Regions from separate parts of the Paenibacillus guangzhouensis genome, predicted to be linked through region 1. Evidence: a T-box and tRNA genes for the amino acid it is inferred to sense, from the RefSeq annotation. Region 1 holds a T-box; the other holds one or more tRNA genes.
The links. The T-box of region 1 lies ahead of metG (methionine--tRNA ligase). A T-box ahead of a tRNA ligase gene usually reads a tRNA of that ligase, here a tRNA-Met.
Positions count from the first base shown of each region.

Region 2: it encodes a tRNA-Met, which carries the amino acid that the T-box ahead of metG (methionine--tRNA ligase) is inferred to sense. The anticodon was not compared.

Region 1 covers NZ_CP045293.1:5,705,273-5,711,972, reverse strand. The annotation lists gene GCU39_RS25780 (NCS2 family permease) at 1-899, opposite strand, end outside; gene metG (methionine--tRNA ligase) at 1,033-2,676, opposite strand; T-box leader at 2,722-2,993, opposite strand; gene GCU39_RS25770 (hypothetical protein) at 3,140-3,379, shown strand; gene GCU39_RS32100 (peptidoglycan-binding protein) at 3,507-3,725, opposite strand; gene GCU39_RS32095 (hypothetical protein) at 3,777-3,914, opposite strand; gene GCU39_RS25760 (ABC transporter substrate-binding protein) at 4,084-5,868, opposite strand; gene GCU39_RS25755 (MFS transporter) at 5,986-6,700, shown strand, end outside.
Region 2 covers NZ_CP045293.1:6,597,884-6,604,583, forward strand. The annotation lists rRNA gene GCU39_RS29560 (23S ribosomal RNA) at 1-1,369, shown strand, start outside; tRNA gene GCU39_RS29565 (tRNA-Asn) at 1,510-1,585, shown strand; tRNA gene GCU39_RS29570 (tRNA-Ser) at 1,589-1,680, shown strand; tRNA gene GCU39_RS29575 (tRNA-Glu) at 1,698-1,772, shown strand; tRNA gene GCU39_RS29580 (tRNA-Val) at 1,855-1,930, shown strand; tRNA gene GCU39_RS29585 (tRNA-Met) at 1,951-2,027, shown strand; tRNA gene GCU39_RS29590 (tRNA-Asp) at 2,051-2,127, shown strand; tRNA gene GCU39_RS29595 (tRNA-Phe) at 2,144-2,219, shown strand; tRNA gene GCU39_RS29600 (tRNA-Thr) at 2,234-2,309, shown strand; tRNA gene GCU39_RS29605 (tRNA-Tyr) at 2,323-2,407, shown strand; tRNA gene GCU39_RS29610 (tRNA-Trp) at 2,414-2,487, shown strand; tRNA gene GCU39_RS29615 (tRNA-His) at 2,520-2,595, shown strand; tRNA gene GCU39_RS29620 (tRNA-Gln) at 2,627-2,701, shown strand; tRNA gene GCU39_RS29625 (tRNA-Gly) at 2,707-2,781, shown strand; tRNA gene GCU39_RS29630 (tRNA-Cys) at 2,792-2,865, shown strand; tRNA gene GCU39_RS29635 (tRNA-Leu) at 2,881-2,969, shown strand; tRNA gene GCU39_RS29640 (tRNA-Arg) at 2,987-3,063, shown strand; tRNA gene GCU39_RS29645 (tRNA-Leu) at 3,086-3,168, shown strand; gene GCU39_RS29650 (HD-GYP domain-containing protein) at 3,317-4,345, opposite strand; gene GCU39_RS29655 (LiaF transmembrane domain-containing protein) at 4,601-4,909, shown strand; gene GCU39_RS29660 (PspA/IM30 family protein) at 4,948-5,622, shown strand; gene GCU39_RS29665 (PspC domain-containing protein) at 5,629-6,081, shown strand; gene GCU39_RS29670 (PspA/IM30 family protein) at 6,083-6,700, shown strand, end outside.

The sequences.
Region 1 (6,700 bases):
GATGAGATCGTCGGACTCGTACCGAACAGACCTGCACTTACGGCAGATACGGCACTGGCTTGGAACGTCCGCTTGAATTTGTCTGGACGCTTGATCATTTCCATCTGGCCATGAATCAAACCGACATTCTCGAATAAGACGACCAAGATCAATGAGAATGTTGCAACCCAGAAGACGATGGAACCAATGCTGTCAAAGGACATGGCACCGATGAACGAACCATAATCCGCAAGGGATAAGGCCGTTTCACCTCCAGAACCTGTATCCAGTCCGCCGAACAACGCTGCCAGCGCTGTGCCAAGTGCGATACCGATCAACAGATTCCCCCGGACATTACGCACGAACAAGAAGAGCGTAATCCCAAGTGAGGCCAGCGTCAGAAGTACATGCGGGTCGGAAAAACTGCCTAGCGCCACAAGCGTGCTCTTGCCAGAGACGATCAAGCCGCCTTTTTCCATCCCAATGAACGTGAGCAAGAACCCGATCCCAACCGTAATCGCATGTTTCAGCGAATTCGGGATGGCTTTGGCAATCAAATCCGTCAAGGACGTAAATGAAATAACCGTAACAACCAAGCCCGAAATGAAAACGGCGGCTAACGCTTCCTGCCAAGGCAACCCCATACCTTGTACAATCGTGTACGAGAATAATGCATTGACACCCATACCAGGTACCAGTACATTCGGGGTATTCGCCCAGAAACCGACCATGAGACAACCTATAAACGATGTAAATACTGTCGCCGCAACGCCCATTTCAAAAGGAATCCCCGCATCCGCAAGGATCGACGCATTGACGACAATAATATAGACTACTGTAAAAAATGAGACGATCCCTGCCATGATCTCTTGGGTTGCGTTCGTACCGTGTTCCTGTAGACGAAACCATTTTTGAATCATTTAGTGAACCTTCTTCTTCGTAAAACCCCTCGCCCGCCCAAAATGTGAAAATGACATTATCACATCTCGCTGTTCATTGTAACAAGAACATTCGAAGCACACAATGTAATAATTTTACAAACCAAACCACTTTCTAGGTAGACTGCTGATTAAGAATCCGCGCCTCCTCTTCGATTCTCTGAACGTCGATCCGCTCGAACAGCAGGGCAAGATGTTGTACCGATTGATTAACAGGGACCTCGATCCAGTGCCAGACAGGTGATGCCGCAAGCGACAGAAAAGTTCTGATCTGATCACAAGCAAAAGGAATGAATGGCTGCAGCAGGTTCGCAAGGTTCGCGATGATCTGCGTACAAGTATATAACGTATCGCCGCAAGCGCTGCGGTCTACCTTCACTTGCAACCAAGGCTTCCGTTCATCGAAATATTTATTCGCACGGCGAATATACGCGAAAATGAGCTCCAGCGATTCTTTCAACCGACCTTCCTCGATGAGGGTACCGGATTGCTGGTACAATGTATCGATGCTATCTTTCCATTCCGGGTCCAGACTTCCGTCAGGCACGAGCGAATCATACGACTTCTGGAGGAATACGAGCGTACGGTTTACGAAATTACCGAAGGCGCCCAGCAGTTCGCCATTATGACTATGAATGAACTCCCGCCATGAGAAATCCGTGTCCCGGCGTTCCGGTCCGTTTGCAATGAGGAAGTACCGAATCGCATCCGCTGGATAGCGTTCCAGCATATCCGGCACCCAGACCGCCCAATTCCTGCTCGTAGAGAATTTCTTCCCTTCCAGCGTCATATATTCGCTCGAGACGATCCGATCAGGCAGATGGAGACCGCCAACACCCTGTAATATCGCAGGCCAAATGACGGTATGGAACGGGATGTTGTCTTTGCCATGGACATAATAAGAGAGCACTTCCGCTTCGCCTTCGAGCCAATACGGCTCCCAGCGGTTGCCTGTCTCGTCTGCCCACTGCTTGCTGGCTGACAAATAACCGCAGACTGCCTCGATCCAAACATAAATTTTCTTCGCTTCGAAACCTGACACGGGCACGTCGACGCCCCAATCTAAATCCCTGGTTACCGCTCGATCCTGAAGACCTTCGGTGAGGTAGCGCTGCGTCATTTGCACCGCATTATCTCGCCATCCTGTGGCATGCTCGGCGTACGAGCTAAGCTCCAGCAAAAATTTCGATAATTCGAAATAGTAGTGCTCCGTTTGCCGCTCGACGGGAGGATTGCCGCACAGCTTGCAGGTACGGTCCAGTAAATCCGAAGGATCAAGCAGCGTCCCGCAGACATCGCATTGATCCCCCCGCGCTGCGCTGCCGCAGACCGGGCACGTCCCTTCGACATAGCGATCAGGCAAGAATCGCTCATCTGTCTCACAGTAGGCTTGCTGCACGGTCTTGCGATACAGTACCCCCTTATGGAGAAGCGCTGTAAATATCTCTTGCACAACGTGGTGATGCATCGTCTGATCCGTACGCGTATACCAATCATAAGAGATACCGAGCTGTGCAAAACAATCAACGAATCTCTCGTGGTATCGGTCAGCGATAATCTTCGGTGTTACGCCTTCCTTCGCGGCTTGCACAGCAATCGGCGTCCCGTGACAGTCACTGCCCGAGACAAAGAGCACCTGCTTGCCCTTCGCTCTGTAATAGCGTGCGAGCACATCACCCGGCAGCAGGCTTGAGAGGCGGCCGAGGTGGAGATCTCCGTTGGCATAAGGCCATGCCCCGCCTATAAATACGTAATCCATCGTTCATTCCTCCTTTTTCTTTGAACGCCAAAAAACCCTCATCCACAAAGGGACGAGAGTTCAACTCACGCGGTACCACCCAATTTCATTCCTGCCTTGCGGCAGTCACCTCTTCGGGTACGGCGCCAAACGAGAGACGGTTATACCCTAGCACGATAACGGGTGCAGGACCCGGCGCAGCCTACAGCCCCCTGCGGGGGATTCGATGCGCAGCTCGGAGACCATATTCCCATGCGGCTATCTTTGCTCCTTCGCAGCTACCGGAGCTCTCTGTTAAAGACATTACGCCTGGTACTCTTTCTCTTCTTCGCTTTTGATTATTTTTCATTTATTGGGATATTAAGGGATTTGAATCAAGAAGTCAAGTCTGCGCGTTGATTTATTATTTTACCCCGCAGGGCTTGCCATGAATGGTATAATTCTTCATAACCTTGTTCGTATTGTTAAAAAGGAAGTGCTCACTATGGAAAATTGGATCATTTTGATATTAATCGCTTTCGTAATTTTTATTGTCATAGCAGCTTCGTCAGCGAGACGTGGATCGAAAAGACCCGGTGAAGGCAATGAATATTCAAGCTCCCATTTCTACGCTGACCCTCACATGACCAACTTCGATCATAACCATGATCATTCCTCGAGTGATGGCGGATCATCAAGTGACAGCTCCAGCGGAGACAGCGGCGGAGGAAGCAGTGCCGATTAAACAAGCAAAAGCTTGAATCCAGACGGCGTTCATCCGAAAACGGTAATCGTTTTGTGAGAACCCTTATATTGAGGTAAAGAGCGCCCTATCCCGTGTGGGTAAGGCGTACTTTGTTGCGGAAGATGAATTAATACTCATCTCCGATTTTACCATTGTCCTTGCCGATGTTGCTAATACCAGGCACTTCTTGTACTTTAGGCGCTGTGTTCTTCTTCCCGTTATCCGGGGCTTGATTGGACCCTTGGCCGCCGCCTTGGTTACCACCCATGCCGCCACCTTGGCGCTCATCTACTGTCCCTGTCACAGGCAGACCATGTCTCTTCTGAAAATGCTTCACACCGTTCACCGTAGCCTGATCATAATAGCCGGTAATTTCACCCCCATAACTGCCTAGGGATTACAGCATACCTTGGATAACATAGACATCGGCTCCTTGCGCGCCTTTACCTACCGCTCCAACGACCGACGGCATACTTAGCATCAGTGTTATAACAAGCAGCAGCATACTTGCCCCTTTGATTGCATTTCTAAACATGAAGTTCCCCTTAAGATTCACCGAATTACGATTTGACCAACCTCTCATTCCAACGTACACCATCCTTTAATCAATTGGTTATTAACACCTCATTTACTATTCTCCCAACTTTTTCATTTCATCCCGGATCCATAGGCAAAAAAATAAGGGCTTGCCAATGGCAGCCCTCCTATTTCCGACGAACCCAGACATGTCGATAATCTACCTTACCCCACGCATTTAGTGTGATCCCGCCAAGCGAAGGATGGTGACTTGCCGTCTGGATATTATGATATAAGAACAACACTTGTAATTGCTGCTTTAACGCTTCTTCAATACCATGCAGCAATAGCAGACGGTTCTCCACCTTCTCCTCTAGAAGACACGCTGCAATCCCTTGATCGACAACGGCAGATCCAGCAGGACTCAGATGATTGCCAATAAAACTCGTATTCAGGGTGTACATCTCCATCAAAGTCATATCCGGCTGCTCCCCAAGCACCTCACCGGCAAAGACTAGATCCGCTGTAGCCAGCACCTCTCGACTTGCCAACTCCCGAATCGGAACGACTACGACGTCCAATTGAATACCAATCCGCGCACACGCTTCCTGAATCCAAGCCGCACTCTGTTCATTACTTATCATCTCGTACGTATATAACGTTAAGCGTTCGCCCTGATAGCTCGATGTTCGGACAAGCTCCATCGCATAGGCCAGATCGTATTCCGAATGAAAAGGCCGCTCGTCTTGTTCCGGGATGAATCCACCCGCTGGACACATGCGATGACCACCCAAATCCGCGAGCATCTGCGCTCGATCCAGCCCCACATGAATCGCTTGGCGCAGCTGAATATCTTGAAGTATTCCTGTTCTAGCGAGATTGAATGTGAGGTAGCAGCTTCCTTTCTCCACTTGACGAAGAGACGGCTTAGCCCCCATGGTGGACGGTGCTTCATTATACAGCAGTTGTGCCTCCCGATCCTTCACTTGGAGAAGCAAATCCCCATCATAATTGGGCCATACCCACATCTCAATCCGATCCAAATGCGGGCAACCTTCGAAATAATGCTCATACGATTCCAACACCATCTTCGATTCATTATTCTCGATGAGTCGAAAAGGGCCAGTCCCCACCGGTATCGCTTCGAGATTCCCGTCTCCCCGTTCATCATGATCCTCAGGTACAATCGAATATCGTTCCGTGCATATGAAATGATCGAAAATTGCATTCGGCGTATACAGCTGGAATTCGATGCAGTAGTCACTAATCACCGTCATCCTCTCAATCATCGCAGGAATCCACTCTAGCGGCGCCGCCGTCTGAATTCGACGAAACGTATACGCAACATCGCGAGCGGTCATCCGCTTCCCATGGTGGAATCGAATCCCCTTACGCAGATAGAACGTCCATCGCTTCTTCGACGCATCGCATTCCCAAGCATGTGCGAGCTTTGGTTCAATCTGCTGTTCCCTCGCCGAATAAGATACGAGCGTATTGAATATCTGCCTCATCCAGTGCGCTTCCGTCCGTCGGATGACATGCGCTGGATCCAGATCAAGTACAGGCCGGTAAAAAGGGAACCGGAGCACATCCTTAGCATCAAGGTCCTGCCGAACCCCGAACTGGCTGGCGATCCATGCCGTAACCTCGTCTTGGAGGTTCTGATCTTCGTACGAATCCAATAGACGCCATGCCTCGTGAATATGCTCCTGCAGCACGAGCGACTTGATCTGATGCAGGAACACGTCACGATAAGAGCGGCGGAACGTCAGGCTGGACAAGTTGCCCCGCCCTCGGCCAGCTTGCCATGTCACGTAACCATGATCTTCCATCCGACGGAGCACAAGTTGCGCATTCCGCCGTGTGCAATCCCAAATTCCCGTCAAATCATCCATCGATAGCAAGAACGCTTGCTTCTCTGGGATATCCGCATAATGCTCACGTAATTTCACGAAATACGCTTCCACTTCCATTTGGTCTGCCCCTCCATAAAAGGCGAAAAGATGCGCGGAACCTTTTCGCTTTTTGTTCTCCTTTTCCAAAAGTATAATGGGGTTCATTCCCACCGTAAAGAGGAGGATCGAGCAGCTATGCCAAGCACAGAAGCAACATCGCTTACCGCCACAAAGACCAATACATCATCCATCTGGATGCACCCGAATTTCCTCATTCTGTTTATCTCTGGGGCGATGATGACCTTCGGCAATAAAATCTATGAACTGGCCCTCCCGCTCATTCTCTATCAATGGACATCCTCATCGGTAGCCATGTCAACGATGCGCGGCATTGAGTTCCTGCCGAATCTACTGCTCGCCATGTTCATCGGCGTCTTCGTCGACCGCGTTCGCAAGAAGCAATGGTCCTTGTGGGCTGTACTGATCCAGATGATCCTCTTGTTCTTGCTCTACTTCCTGTCGATTCGCAGCAGTCAACCTTCCATGGCCATCTTCTATATCGGTGGATTCCTGCTCATGACGTGTAACTATGCCGTGGGTAATGCCCGTGTCGGAATGGTCAAGCACACCCTGCCGAATGAGATGCTGACCGCGGCCAATGCTTCATTCAACTTCATTACGACGCTCATCGGCATTATGGGTCCGGCTATAACCGGGCTCGTACTAATGCTGCCAAGGCTGCAGGATAGTCTCTTCCTCACCGGTCTGTTATTCATAATCGGATTCGTGACACTCCTATTCCTGCGCTCGGATGAGATGATCGCACCGCAGAAGCAGCAAGGATTCTGGCGAGAGCTCTATGCCGGCTGGACGGAACTTCGTAGCAACCGGCTGCTCTGGCTCATTACAC
Region 2 (6,700 bases), 890 kb from region 1:
GCTGGGCTGTGATGGGGAGGGAAAATTATAGTACCGAAGGTCATGATCTCACACTGCCAAGAAAAGCCTCTAGCCAGGTGATGGTGCCCGTACCGCAAACCGACACAGGTAGGCGAGAAGAGAATTCTAAGGCGCGCGGAAGAACTCTCGTTAAGGAACTCGGCAAAATGACCCCGTAACTTCGGGAGAAGGGGTGCCCCGGTAGTGTGAATAGCACGAGGGGGCCGCAGTGAAAAGGCCCAAGCGACTGTTTAGCAAAAACACAGGTCTGTGCGAAGCCGTAAGGCGAAGTATACGGGCTGACGCCTGCCCGGTGCTGGAAGGTTAAGGGGAGTGGTTAGGGAGTAATCCCGAAGCTGTGAACCGAAGCCCCAGTAAACGGCGGCCGTAACTATAACGGTCCTAAGGTAGCGAAATTCCTTGTCAGGTAAATTCTGACCCGCACGAATGGCGTAACGACTTGGGCGCTGTCTCAACGAGAGATCCGGTGAAATTTTAATACCTGTGAAGATGCAGGTTACCCGCGACAAGACGGAAAGACCCCATGGAGCTTTACTGCAGCTTGATATTGGACTTTGGTACGATCTGTACAGGATAGGTGGGAGCCTTAGAAGCCTGAGCGCCAGCTTAGGTGGAGGCGCCGTTGGGATACCACCCTGATCGTATCGGAGTTCTAACCTAGGACCGTAACCCGGTTCGGGGACAGTGTCAGGTGGGCAGTTTGACTGGGGCGGTCGCCTCCTAAAGAGTAACGGAGGCGCCCCAAGGTTCCCTCAGAATGGTTGGAAATCATTCGAAGAGTGCAAAGGCATAAGGGAGCTTGACTGCGAGACATACAGGTCGAGCAGGGACGAAAGTCGGGCTTAGTGATCCGGTGGTACCGCATGGAAGGGCCATCGCTCAACGGATAAAAGCTACCCTGGGGATAACAGGCTTATCTCCCCCAAGAGTCCACATCGACGGGGAGGTTTGGCACCTCGATGTCGGCTCATCGCATCCTGGGGCTGAAGTAGGTCCCAAGGGTTGGGCTGTTCGCCCATTAAAGCGGTACGCGAGCTGGGTTCAGAACGTCGTGAGACAGTTCGGTCCCTATCTGTCGTGGGCGTAGGAAATTTGAGAGGAGCTGTCCTTAGTACGAGAGGACCGGGATGGACGTACCGCTGGTGTACCAGTTGTTCCGCCAGGAGCACCGCTGGGTAGCCAAGTACGGACGGGATAAGCGCTGAAAGCATCTAAGCGTGAAGCCCCCCTCAAGATGAGATTTCCCAATTAGTAAGACCCCTTGAAGACGACGAGGTTGATAGGTTGGAGGTGGAAGCGCAGCAATGTGTGGAGCTGACCAATACTAATCGGTCGAGGGCTTATCCTAAAATTAAAACGCAAATTATCTCGTATCTAGTTTTCAGAGATCAAAATTCTCTGAAAAAACATGTTGCATATTACAAGTTAATGTGATATGATATAAAAGTTGCTTCGAAAAAATGAGAAGCAGACAACATGAATAAATATTCCCTGATAGCTCAGTTGGTAGAGCACTCGACTGTTAATCGAGTTGTCACAGGTTCGAGTCCTGTTCGGGGAGCCATGTGGAGAGGTGTCCGAGTTGGCCGAAGGAGCACGATTGGAAATCGTGTAGGCGTCACAAGCGTCTCGAGGGTTCGAATCCCTCTCTCTCCGCCACTAATTATTACTTGCATGGCCCGTTGGTCAAGGGGTTAAGACACCTCCCTTTCACGGAGGTAACAGGGGTTCGAATCCCCTACGGGTCACCATTTAAAACTTCGTAACTGGTAAAAATTGATGGTTGCAAAGTCGATAGAACATCTGATACAATAATAGATGTCGCTGTAAAATGGAGGCTTAGCTCAGCTGGGAGAGCATCTGCCTTACAAGCAGAGGGTCAGCGGTTCGATCCCGTTAGCCTCCACCATAATATTTTTTGTTTGATGACGCGGGGTGGAGCAGCCCGGTAGCTCGTCGGGCTCATAACCCGAAGGCCGCAGGTTCAAATCCTGCCCCCGCAACCAACTCTTAATTGAGCCGATAATATGGAGCTGTGGTGTAGAGGCCTAACATGCCTGCCTGTCACGCAGGAGACCGCGGGTTCGAATCCCGTCAGCTCCGCCATCTAGAATACGAATAAGGCTCGGTAGCTCAGTCGGTAGAGCAGAGGACTGAAAATCCTCGTGTCGGCGGTTCGATTCCGTCCCGAGCCACCATGAAAATCTAATATGCCGTTGTAGCTCAACTGGTAGAGCAACTGACTTGTAATCAGTAGGTTGGGGGTTCAAGTCCTCTCGACGGCACCATGTAATACATTGTGGAGGCTTAGTGAAGTGGCTAAACACGGCAGACTGTAAATCTGCTCTCTCCGAGTTCGGTGGTTCGAATCCATCAGCCTCCACCACAATATAGGGGCATAGTTTAAAGGTAGAACAAAGGTCTCCAAAACCTTTGGTGTGGGTTCAATTCCTGCTGCCCCTGCCAAGAGCATTACAATTGGATAAATTTTAATTATGGCGGTCGTGGCGAAGGGGTTAACGCACCGGTCTGTGGCTCCGGCATTCGTGGGTTCAAGTCCCATCGATCGCCCCATTAATTAAAAACAAAGCACCAACAAAATTGTTGGGGATTAGCCAAGCGGTAAGGCAACGGACTTTGACTCCGTCATTCCAAGGTTCGAATCCTTGATCCCCAGCCATTTATGCGGACGTGGCTCAGCGGTAGAGCATCGCCTTGCCAAGGCGAGGGTCGCGGGTTCGATTCCCGTCGTCCGCTCCATTTATATTTTGGCGCCATAGCCAAGTGGTAAGGCAGAGCTCTGCAAAAGCTTTACCCCCAGTTCGAGTCTGGGTGGCGCCTCCACCATTTTCACTCCGTGCCGGAGTGGCGGAATCGGCAGACGCACAGGACTTAAAATCCTGCGGTAGGTGACTACCGTACCAGTTCAAGTCTGGTCTTCGGCACCATATTTACCATAATGATTGCGCCCTTAGCTCAGCTGGATAGAGCGTTTGACTACGAATCAAAAGGTCAGGAGTTCGAATCTCTTAGGGCGCGCCATTACAAACAAGAAGTTTAATAAGCCGGTGTGGCGGAATTGGCAGACGCGCGCGACTCAAAATCGTGAGGGAAACCGTGGGGGTTCGAGTCCCTTCACCGGCACCACTTCTTCAAATGAAAATGAAATGTCAAACACCTTAAGGATTATTCCTTAAGGTGTTTTTGCTATTACCTGTCATGATCAAAAGAAAAAGACGCAGCATATCATTGCTAACGTCCATATCCTACATATGTATACTTCATTTTCATTTACCTACGCAAGAACTTCTTCAATCTGAATTGAGCATTTGCTCAAATCCACGAATGCATCACCGACACGAACTAACGGATGAATCGGATCATGTGAATTGATCATGACGATAATCGCTCTACGGCCGTCCGTAAGGAGCACCTCGTTTCCTACAAGCGCTTGCATTAATCGGTCTAAGAAAAGACGTACAATCTTGGCATCCAGCTTGCCAAAAGCAAATTGATATAGTTCATTCAATAAGGTGTAGAAGGGGGCTGCATTGCGATAGACGCGCTCGGAGGACATAGCATGAAATACATCGGCAACCGCAACGATACGGGAATACAGGTCAATATTATCGCTACGAAGACCAAGAGGATATCCACTGCCATCCTGGCGCTCATGATGTTGCAGTGCAACGAGTGCTTGGCGCATGGTCGTTCCGGATGTTGCTTTGACCAATTCATAGCCATCCTTCGTATGCTGTTTGACGATTTCGAATTCTTCTGGTGATAGAGCTCCTGGTTTATTGAGTATTTCTAGAGGAATATTGATTTTGCCGACATCATGCAAGATAGCAGCCATCGTAAGATCTTGAAGTTCTGTTTCATTTAATTGAAGCCATTTGCCGATTAACGTGGAGAGGATGGAGACAGCTACCATGTGGCGATAGGTGTAGTCATCTGAAGTTTTGAGCCATGAGAGTAAGGTGAACAAGTCCGTATGATTGACGGTATGCTGGATAATCGGAAGAATATGCTTCTTGATATCCTGCAATGGAATGGCCCTCTTATAACTTGCTTGTTCATATAAATCCTGAATAATAAGTACGCTGCGGTCAATTAATTGACAACCATCCGTTCCTTCGGCAATGGTTATCTCTTCTAGATCATGAATCGAAATAGGAATGTGGTGCATGGATACAATCTGCAAATGCTCTTCGGTGATGACTGTTTTTGCCGGGATGATGAGAACTCCCGAATGGTTAAACAGATCGTGTTTTAATCGCTGACCTAATAGAATATTCGCGAAATGCGATTGAAGATTAAGCATACGATATTCCTCCCGAGCCATCTATATACAAAGGGTTTGCTTCTTCTATATATTCCCAAATTCAATTCCTTCTATATCTTACAATGAAAATCGGAATTATACAATTGATATGAGGAATTCATCCGTTCCTTAGGTCTGTGAAGGGACTGGACCAAGGTCTAGGATCAAAAACCGCCGGGGGTCCGTTTTGGAAAAGGTTCAAACCGCCTAAAATAAAGACATAAGCAAGAGAGAAACGAAAGGCGGTGAACGACGATGAATCGCAATAACAAAACAGGATTTGCAGCCTTGCTGATCGGACTCGGGGTTGTCATCCTACTTGGGAAGTTCGCATTTGGTTTCTTAAGCGGATTGATGGCTTACTTGATTCCAGTATTGATGATCGCCCTTGGGTATTATGGCGTGAAGAATGGCAGCCGGTATTTTGGATGGATCATTATGGTCCTCGGAGCCATTATCCTTTTCAGTAAGCTCGCTTGGATCTTCGGTTTGTTACTCGCTCTAGGGTTGATAGTGGTTGGCGTGTCGATGCTTAGTAACAAGCGAAACAATAGAACTTACTAACACGAAACATTAAACGAATAAGGAGGTTCGAGAGAATCATGAGTGTGATGAAAAGAGTACGTGATATTACGGCAGCAACATTGAATGACCGTTTGGAACGTTCTGAGGATCCGGTAAGATTAATCGATCAATTCCTCATGTCGACCAAACATGAAATTGTAGAATCAGAGAAATTGTATCAACAAGTACTTATGCACGCTAACCAGCTGAAGAATCAAGTACAACAAGCGGAGAGCATGCGAGACAAACGTGAGCAGCAAGCATTATTAGCACTCAAAGCAGATGAAGAGCATGTTGCGAAGATGGCGCTTCAAGAGAAGATGATCCACGAAGAGAAGGCAGCCCAATATGGGGAGCTCTACGAACAGAGCAAGAGCACGATCATTGAACTTGAAGAGCAGTTGAGTGCACTGAAGCTCGAGTATCAGACGGTATACGATAAGCGTCAATATTATGTGGCGCGAATGGAAAACATTCGGATTCAACAACGAATGAACCAACGGACACAAGCATACGGAGCGAATTCGATTCCACGCATGTTCAATCGTCTCGAAGATCGCGTTTCGGACCTCGAGCTCGAGACACGCAGTCTGCGTGATCTGAAGCGCATGGGTCAAGATATGATGTACCAGGCAGGCACACAAATTCAAGGTGTCTTAGATCGAGAACTCGATCGTCTGAAGCAGAAATTGGACAATGACAGAAAGGAGTAATAAAGGATGAATAAGCTGTATCGCTCAATCTATGACAAGAAGGTATCCGGGCTATGCGGTGGGATCGCGCAATACATGAATATCGATTCCACATTCCTACGCTTAGCGCTCATCATCGTAACGGTCTGCACCGGTGGAACTGCATTGTTCATCTACATTATCGCAAGCTTGGTTGTACCCAAAGAGCCGATCGATCCGTTGAACCCTTATCATCAAGGCCCAAGGTATGGACATGGATCAAGCTACGGTCATCAAGGACCAACTTATGGTTCAGGACCTTCCTATACATCCGGCGGATATACTGACACGAACAAATACGGTGCTCCTCCAAAAACGAGCACAACATCATCCACATCTTCGTTCGACTCCATGATGGAGGATATCGAGAAGAAAGCTATGCAAAAAGAATTAGAACAATTACGCGCCAAAGTTGCGCAATTCGAGAAGGGAGATAAGTAAAATGGGAGTATTTAAAAGAATTAAGGACATGACAAAGGCATCGGTACATGAGTTGTTGGATAAGGTTGAAGATCCAGTAGTAATGTTGAATCAATATCTTCGTGATATGGAAAGTGAAATTCATGAAGCAGAGGTTACAGTAGCAAAGCAAATGGCGAACGAGCGCCGCGTGAAGCAGCGTCTTGAAGAATCCATCCGTCTAAGCGGCGAGCGTGAACGTCAAGCGGAGCATGCACTTCGTAACGGTCAAGAGGAAGTTGCTCGTAAATTGCTCGAAGAGAAATTGTACCACGATCAGAAAGTAACGGAATACACAGATCTGCATACGCAATCCAGCGAACAAGCGAAAGACTTGATGCAACAGCTTCATGAGATGAAGGATGAATTCTACAAATTGCGTAATAAGCGTAACGAGCTTGCATCCCGTGCTCAAATGGCTAAAGCGAAGAAACAAATGGCTACAATCAGCAGCCTGCATACGATCGAAGGCGGTAACGCATCCCGCGGATTCCACCGTATGGAAGAGAAAATTATGCAATTGGAAGCTGAAGCAGATGTAATGCGTGTACCGGGCGGCGCAGTAGGACGTTATCAAGCGCCGGTCGATCCAAGTAAAGAG